Regions from separate parts of the Lentibacillus sp. JNUCC-1 genome, predicted to be linked through region 1. Evidence: a T-box and tRNA genes for the amino acid it is inferred to sense, from the RefSeq annotation. Region 1 holds a T-box; the other holds one or more tRNA genes.

Evidence for each region. A T-box is a leader RNA that pairs with one kind of tRNA and senses whether it is charged. The one in region 1 lies ahead of trpS (tryptophan--tRNA ligase), so its partner is inferred to be a tRNA-Trp.
Region 2: it encodes a tRNA-Trp, which carries the amino acid that the T-box ahead of trpS (tryptophan--tRNA ligase) is inferred to sense. The anticodon was not compared.

Annotation. Positions count from the first base shown of each region.
Region 1 is NZ_WHOH01000001.1:297,311-300,785, reverse strand. It holds gene JNUCC1_RS01500 (YjbA family protein) at 1-538, shown strand, start outside; gene trpS (tryptophan--tRNA ligase) at 610-1,599, opposite strand; T-box leader at 1,738-1,916, opposite strand; gene JNUCC1_RS01490 (putative glycoside hydrolase) at 2,048-3,274, shown strand; gene JNUCC1_RS01485 (GNAT family N-acetyltransferase) at 3,441-3,475, shown strand, end outside.
Region 2 is NZ_WHOH01000003.1:310,629-314,103, forward strand. It holds rRNA gene JNUCC1_RS11890 (23S ribosomal RNA) at 1-271, shown strand, start outside; rRNA gene rrf (5S ribosomal RNA) at 402-517, shown strand; tRNA gene JNUCC1_RS11900 (tRNA-Asn) at 593-667, shown strand; tRNA gene JNUCC1_RS11905 (tRNA-Ser) at 669-761, shown strand; tRNA gene JNUCC1_RS11910 (tRNA-Glu) at 785-859, shown strand; tRNA gene JNUCC1_RS11915 (tRNA-Val) at 873-948, shown strand; tRNA gene JNUCC1_RS11920 (tRNA-Met) at 1,028-1,104, shown strand; tRNA gene JNUCC1_RS11925 (tRNA-Asp) at 1,163-1,239, shown strand; tRNA gene JNUCC1_RS11930 (tRNA-Phe) at 1,259-1,334, shown strand; tRNA gene JNUCC1_RS11935 (tRNA-Tyr) at 1,352-1,436, shown strand; tRNA gene JNUCC1_RS11940 (tRNA-Trp) at 1,447-1,520, shown strand; tRNA gene JNUCC1_RS11945 (tRNA-His) at 1,531-1,606, shown strand; tRNA gene JNUCC1_RS11950 (tRNA-Gln) at 1,617-1,691, shown strand; tRNA gene JNUCC1_RS11955 (tRNA-Gly) at 1,696-1,770, shown strand; tRNA gene JNUCC1_RS11960 (tRNA-Cys) at 1,787-1,860, shown strand; tRNA gene JNUCC1_RS11965 (tRNA-Leu) at 1,904-1,985, shown strand; gene rlmN (23S rRNA (adenine(2503)-C(2))-methyltransferase RlmN) at 2,118-3,191, shown strand.

The sequences.
Region 1 (3,475 bases):
AAAAGGGCAGATGCGGAAATGTCTGGATTATGCTGCTGTGATAACAGATGGAACAGAGATCATCGCAATTGATACAGCGGGATACAGTATACCGATCAAAAAAAGCCGTCTCATTCCACGTCAAGAACAGCTCGTTTATGACATGGTGCAAAACGTGAAGCCGAAGTCATATGGTTTTGAAACGCTTGATTATAAAAAAGCTTATCACATGCTATCAATGGCTCCAGATCTTGTCTTCGGGTTAACTAGGCGAGAGCGGCAGCTCAAACAGCTTATGATGATGGGGTTGGATCAGCTGAGAACTGCGAACAGGATTGAAGAATTGCGTTATTGGTTGACTGAATGGGATCCAAAGCAATATCCGAATATCCATTATATGAACGAGGAAAAAGCCTGGAGAACACTCTACAGTAGTGTGCGGCAAGGATGGAGTCTTGCCCATGAAGAGTTCTGTGAGAAGTTGATTAAAGGGCAGCCTTTTCTTGAAAAAATGTGGGCTTTTGAAGAACAGAAACAACAAGCTTCAAAACAACAGTAATTCTTTATTACTCAAATATAATGCCTGGCATGATTAACTTCCATGCCAGGCATTTATGATGTAAAAAATTATTATTTTCTCTTGCGTCCAAGGCCCATCGCTTTTTTGGCTTTGGCAAGTGTTTTGTTGGCGGTCATAGACGCTTTTTCAGCACCATGATCGAGTATAGCATCTAGTTCCTCAGAGTTGATGAGATCAGCATATTTTTCTTGAATAGGTGCCAGTTTTTCAATGACTGCATCAGCTACGGCTTGTTTAAACACGCCGTATCCCTCTCCTTCAAAGGCTTCTTCCAGTTCAGTGATCGAGCGCCCTGTGCAACTGGCCATGATTGTCAACAGGTTTGAAATGCCAGGTTTAGACTCTTTATCAAATTTAACGATGCCTTCAGAATCTGTTACAGCGCTCTTAATCTTTTTTTCAATCCGTTTTGGTTCGTCAAGCAGAGAAACGAATCCTTTCGTATTGCTGTCTGATTTACTCATTTTTTTCTCGGGATTTTGCAAAGACATAATACGGGCTCCGACTTTCGGAATGCTGATTTCCGGCACGGTTAAAATGTCGTTAAAGCGGTTATTAAAGCGCTGGGCGAGATTGCGCGTAAGTTCCATATGTTGGGTCTGATCTTCTCCAACTGGAACAATGTCCGTATTATACAGCAGGATATCGGATGCCATTAGAGCCGGATAGGTCAATAATGCTGAAGAAACCCCTTCTTTACCTTCAGACTTATCTTTGTACTGCGTCATCCGTTCAAGTTCGCCCACATAACTGATCGATTGCAGCATCCATCCCATCTGTGTGTGTGCAGGAACTTCTGATTGGATAAATAAGGTAGCTTTCTTTGGGTCAATGCCTGATGCAAGGTATAGGGCTGCAAGTGAACGAATTTGTTCCCTGAGTTGCAGACGGCCCTGTGGAACAGTTATGGCATGCTCATCCACAATACAGAAGTAGCAGTCATGTTCATTTTGCAGTTCAGTAAACTGCACGAGCGCTCCCAGGTAATTGCCGAGTGTTAAAGTGCCGCTTGGCTGAATGCCTGAAAAAATGGTTTTCATAAGAAATTGCCTCCAGTATTTTGTTGAGATTAATGGTGTATAACAATACATTTTAAAAGATATATGGGGAATGACTTTATCTAAGTGATAGGGATGGTTTTACTTTTTTGCCACAAAAAAAGCCCACTCATCCTCAGGTAAAGGGACGAATGAACCGCGGTGCCACCCTTATTATTCAGCCATCAACGGCAGAATCACTTTAAACAGTTATGTGCTCTAAAGTCCAATTCCAATTCACCTTGATGCTTGTTTCCACCTACCACAAGCTCTCTAATAACCAGAGGGTGATTGTACTGCTTCTTTATCATTGCACATATTAATATTGATCCAATTATAAAGAAACATCATCGAGAAATCAAGAAAATGACAGTATTTAATTTTCCTATTCAATTTTGCATCCCAGTCGTATATAATAGAATGCAAGACTAATATGGGAGATTGATGATACATGATCCGTAAACTTATATATAAACCACTTATCAGCGCAGTTGCGTTAACAGGAGCACTGCTTATGCCTGCCCAATCTATTGATGTACATGCTGAATCCAATGAAGCAAAACCCATGAAATTACACCATGAACGACAGACTTCACTTGAATTGCTTGACTCAGAAACCAAGTTTCAACGGTTTACATATGATTCAGGCCTCCAGTTTGATTACCCTGATGCTGTCAGAGGCATCTACGTGACTGGTCCTTCTGCGGGAGGCAGTCGCTTTGAAGGCTTGGTTGATCTTGTCGATACAACTGATCTCAACGCAATGGTCATTGATATTAAAGAGGATCACGGCAACCTGACGTATAAACCGGAAGAAGGGTCACCTTTTGAAGACATCGCGTTAAATTATATGGATGACCCAAGAAAAATGTTAGAGGTTCTTGAAGAAAAAGGAATATACCCGATCGCACGTATCGTTGTTTTTAAAGATTCTGTACTTGCTAAGAAGCGTCCTGAATTGTCATTTAAGGAAAATGGCAAGGTCTGGGTGAATAATAAGGGAGAAGCTTTCGTCAACCCGTTCATGAAAGAAGTTTGGGAATACAATGTTGATATTGCCGAGGAGGCTGCCAAGCTGGGCTTCAAAGAAATCCAATTTGATTACGTGCGCTTCCCAGAAGGATTTGAACGTTACGCTGATCGCTTTGACTACAGTTTAGGGGAATACGCAGACTTTAAAGAAGGGGAGATTAAGCAGCGTGTCGAAGCTGTAACTGATTTTGTGAGTTATGCCCGGAAAGAGCTTGAATATTACGATGTCGATGTTGCCGTTGATATTTTTGGCTATGCTGCGGATGTTGTAGAAACGCCGGGAATCGGTCAAAACTTCCTTGAGATCTCAGAAAACGTAGACGTTATTTCATCTATGATCTACCCGAGTCACTGGGGAAATAACTACTTTGGCATACCTATGCCGGATAAAGAGCCTTACCGCCTAGTAACTGAGTATGCAAAAGTAGAAAATGATCTACTTGCACAACTGGGGGATAAAAGCCCTACATCAAGACCATGGCTTCAGGATTTTGAAGCACCTTGGCTTTATTCCGGCCCAACCAAACAATATGGTAAGGCAGAAGTAGAAGCTCAGATTAAAGCACTGAATGAAAACGGCATTGACGAATTTCTGTTGTGGAATTCTGGCAATACGTATACAAAGAACGTTGACTACACACCATAATAATATGGTTTAATTAAACGCTATTTTAAGTATACGAAAGGTGAGCTATGCACAACGGTGCTCACTCAGTTTTATCCGGCTATTTTCAGAAAAAAGCCGTTTAACAATCAACAACAATTGATGTATACTTAATGATGATTAATTTGTGAAGGAGACGTTTACTTTAATGGATTGGTATGAAAAGCTGAATCAATATTTCCC
Region 2 (3,475 bases), on a different contig from region 1:
GGAAGTTTGAGAGGAGCTGTCCTTAGTACGAGAGGACCGGGATGGACACACCGCTGGTGTACCAGTTGTTCCGCCAGGAGCATAGCTGGGTAGCTACGTGTGGCAAGGATAAGTGCTGAAAGCATCTAAGCATGAAGCCCCCCTCAAGATGAGACTTCCCATCACTTCGAGTGAGTAAGATCCCTCAGAGACGATGAGGTTGATAGGTCTGGTGTGGAAGCGTGGCGACACGTGAAGCTGACAGATACTAATCGATCGAGGACTTAACTAGCGTAAAGTACGATGATGACTTGACCTCTTATTTGATTTTCAGGGTACAAAATCCAACATATTTTATACAATAAGCTTGATTTTTCCTGAAAATCGCTTATAATATTGTATGTGACTAAAATTCATAAAGGTCTGGTGGCAATAGCGAAGAGGTCACACCTGTTCCCATGCCGAACACAGCAGTTAAGCTCTTCTGCGCCGATGGTAGTTGGGGCATCGCCCCTGCAAGAGTAGCTCGCCGCCAGGCTTTTACCAGATTTGCCAACTTGGATAAGTTTTTAAATCCGGGCAAAAAATATGAGCTATAAACATTATTTTCTAATCCACAGTAGCTCAGTGGTAGAGCAATCGGCTGTTAACCGATCGGTCGCAGGTTCGAATCCTGCCTGTGGAGCCATGGAGAGCTGTCCGAGTTGGTCGAAGGAGCATGATTGGAAATCATGTAGGCCGCTATCGCGGTCTCGAGGGTTCGAATCCCTCGCTCTCCGCCATTTATTACTTAGAATCTTAGCACGGCCCGTTGGTCAAGCGGTTAAGACACCGCCCTTTCACGGCGGTAACACGGGTTCGAATCCCGTACGGGTCACCATGATTTAAAATACGGAGGATTAGCTCAGCTGGGAGAGCACTTGCCTTACAAGCAAGGGGTCGCAGGTTCGAACCCTGCATCCTCCACCATTTATAACCTGTGGTCACATGCAGAATTTATATGCATAACATATAAACGCATGGTTAACAGTTCAATATTTTTTTATATCGCGGGGTGGAGCAGTCTGGTAGCTCGTCGGGCTCATAACCCGAAGGTCGCAAGTTCAAATCTTGCCCCCGCAACCAAATTATTTTAACTGATGAAATCAGTTAAAAATCAGTAGTACTTTAGTGCAACCAAATTGGTCCGGTAGTTCAGTTGGTTAGAATGCCTGCCTGTCACGCAGGAGGTCGCGGGTTCGAGTCCCGTCCGGACCGCCACTTAATTTAATAAGAATCAGGCTCGGTAGCTCAGTCGGTAGAGCAAAGGACTGAAAATCCTTGTGTCGGCGGTTCGATTCCGTCCCGAGCCACCACTCTTATGTATTTTCTTGGAGGGGTAGCGAAGTGGCTAAACGCGGCGGACTGTAAATCCGCTCCCTCAGGGTTCGGCAGTTCGAATCTGCCCCCCTCCACCATTTAACATATAGGGGTATAGTTTAATGGTAAAACGAAGGTCTCCAAAACCTTTGATGTGGGTTCGATTCCTACTACCCCTGCCATTTTTATATGGCGGTCGTGGCGAAGTGGTTAACGCACCGGATTGTGGCTCCGGCACACGTGGGTTCGATCCCCACCGGTCGCCCCATATAACACATTGGGCTATAGCCAAGCGGTAAGGCAACGGGTTTTGGTCCCGTCATTCCCAGGTTCGAATCCTGGTAGCCCAGCCATTAAGCGGAAGTAGTTCAGTGGTAGAACACCACCTTGCCAAGGTGGGGGTCGCGGGTTCGAATCCCGTCTTCCGCTCCATTTACTTTTTATGGCTGGCGGCATAGCCAAGTGGTAAGGCAGAGGACTGCAAATCCTTTACCACCGGTTCGAATCCGGTTGCCGCCTCCAATACTTGACTGATTGCCTTCAATTCATTTAAACTTTATCATATGCCTGAGTGGTGGAACTGGCATACACGCAGCACTCAAAATGCTGTGCCGCGAGGCTTGTGGGTTCGAATCCCACCTCAGGTACTAATTATAGAAACGCTTGTACATCATCCGTTGTACAAGCGTTTTTCGTTGGTCACAGGACCAGGCATCATTGAAGTATCCACGATCTTATAGTACAATAAATAGATTGCAATAACGAATGAGGGTGAGAACGTGAGTCAAACATCAATTTACGGATTAACATATGACGCTCTGCAGTCTTGGTTAATGGAACATGGTCAAAAACGTTTCCGGGCTGAACAGGTTTGGGATTGGCTGTATAAAAAGCGTGTTGGCAAATTTTCCGAGATGAAGAATTTAAATCAAGCTACGATTGCTTTATTGGAAGAGCATTTCGTATTGCATACATTGGATGAAGAAATTAAACAAGAATCTGAAGATGGCACGGTTAAATATTTGTTCCGTTTGTCAGATGGCAACTTAATTGAGACCGTTCTGATGCGTTTTAACTACGGGTTAAGCGTATGTGTCACGACACAGGTTGGCTGTAATATCGGGTGTTCGTTCTGTGCCAGTGGTTTGCTGAAAAAGAGCCGTGACTTGAACGCCGGTGAAATTGTTGAGCAGATCATGAATGTCCAAAAGAGTCTGGATGAGAAAGGGAACGGCGAACGTGTGAGTCATCTTGTTGTTATGGGCATCGGTGAGCCTTTCGATAACTTTAATAATCTGATGGACTTTATCAATGTCGTCAACGACCATAATGGGCTAGATATCGGTGCCCGTCATATGACTGTTTCGACAAGTGGTCTGGCGCATAAGATCTATGAGTGGGCCGATGCCGGGACACAGGTGAATCTTGCTATATCACTGCATGCGCCAAACAATGAATTAAGAACCCAGATCATGAAGATCAACCGGGCTTTTCCAATTGAAAAATTGATGAAGGCTGTAGATTATTACTTGGAAAAGGTGAACAGACGCATCACGTATGAATATATTATGTTAAGAGACGTGAATGATCATGTGGAAGAAGCAGAACAGCTCGCAAAACTGCTTAAAGATAAGCGGCACTTGAGTTATGTGAACCTGATTCCATATAATTCCGTTGATGAGCACAACCAGTATCAGCGCAGCCATACCGAAGTCATTCAGACATTTGCAGATGTGTTGAAAAAGAGAGGCATTAACTGCGGCGTCCGCTGGGAAAACGGTGCTGATATCGACGCAGCATGTGGCCAGCTCAGAAGTAAACAGGTTAAAAAGAACAAACGCGATGCTGTTTGATTATAAATAAAAAACGTTGCTTAAGTGCAGCGTTTTTATTTATAATCCCTGTTAAAGGATTGGTGCATTGCAGATAGAACCTTTTGAGCTAAATTGCGAATCAGCGAAAAACAAACTTAAATCCCTGGCCTGGGAAGTTTTAGGTTGCAACTCGTATAGTAATTTCATGCGATTTTCCGATATAGCTAAGTTAAACAGCATATATGTTTGTGTGAGCACCGTGATTTGCGCTTCGGGAAGTCGCTTTCCGCGGGCACGGCCTCAGCCTCCTCGCTCGCAAAGAT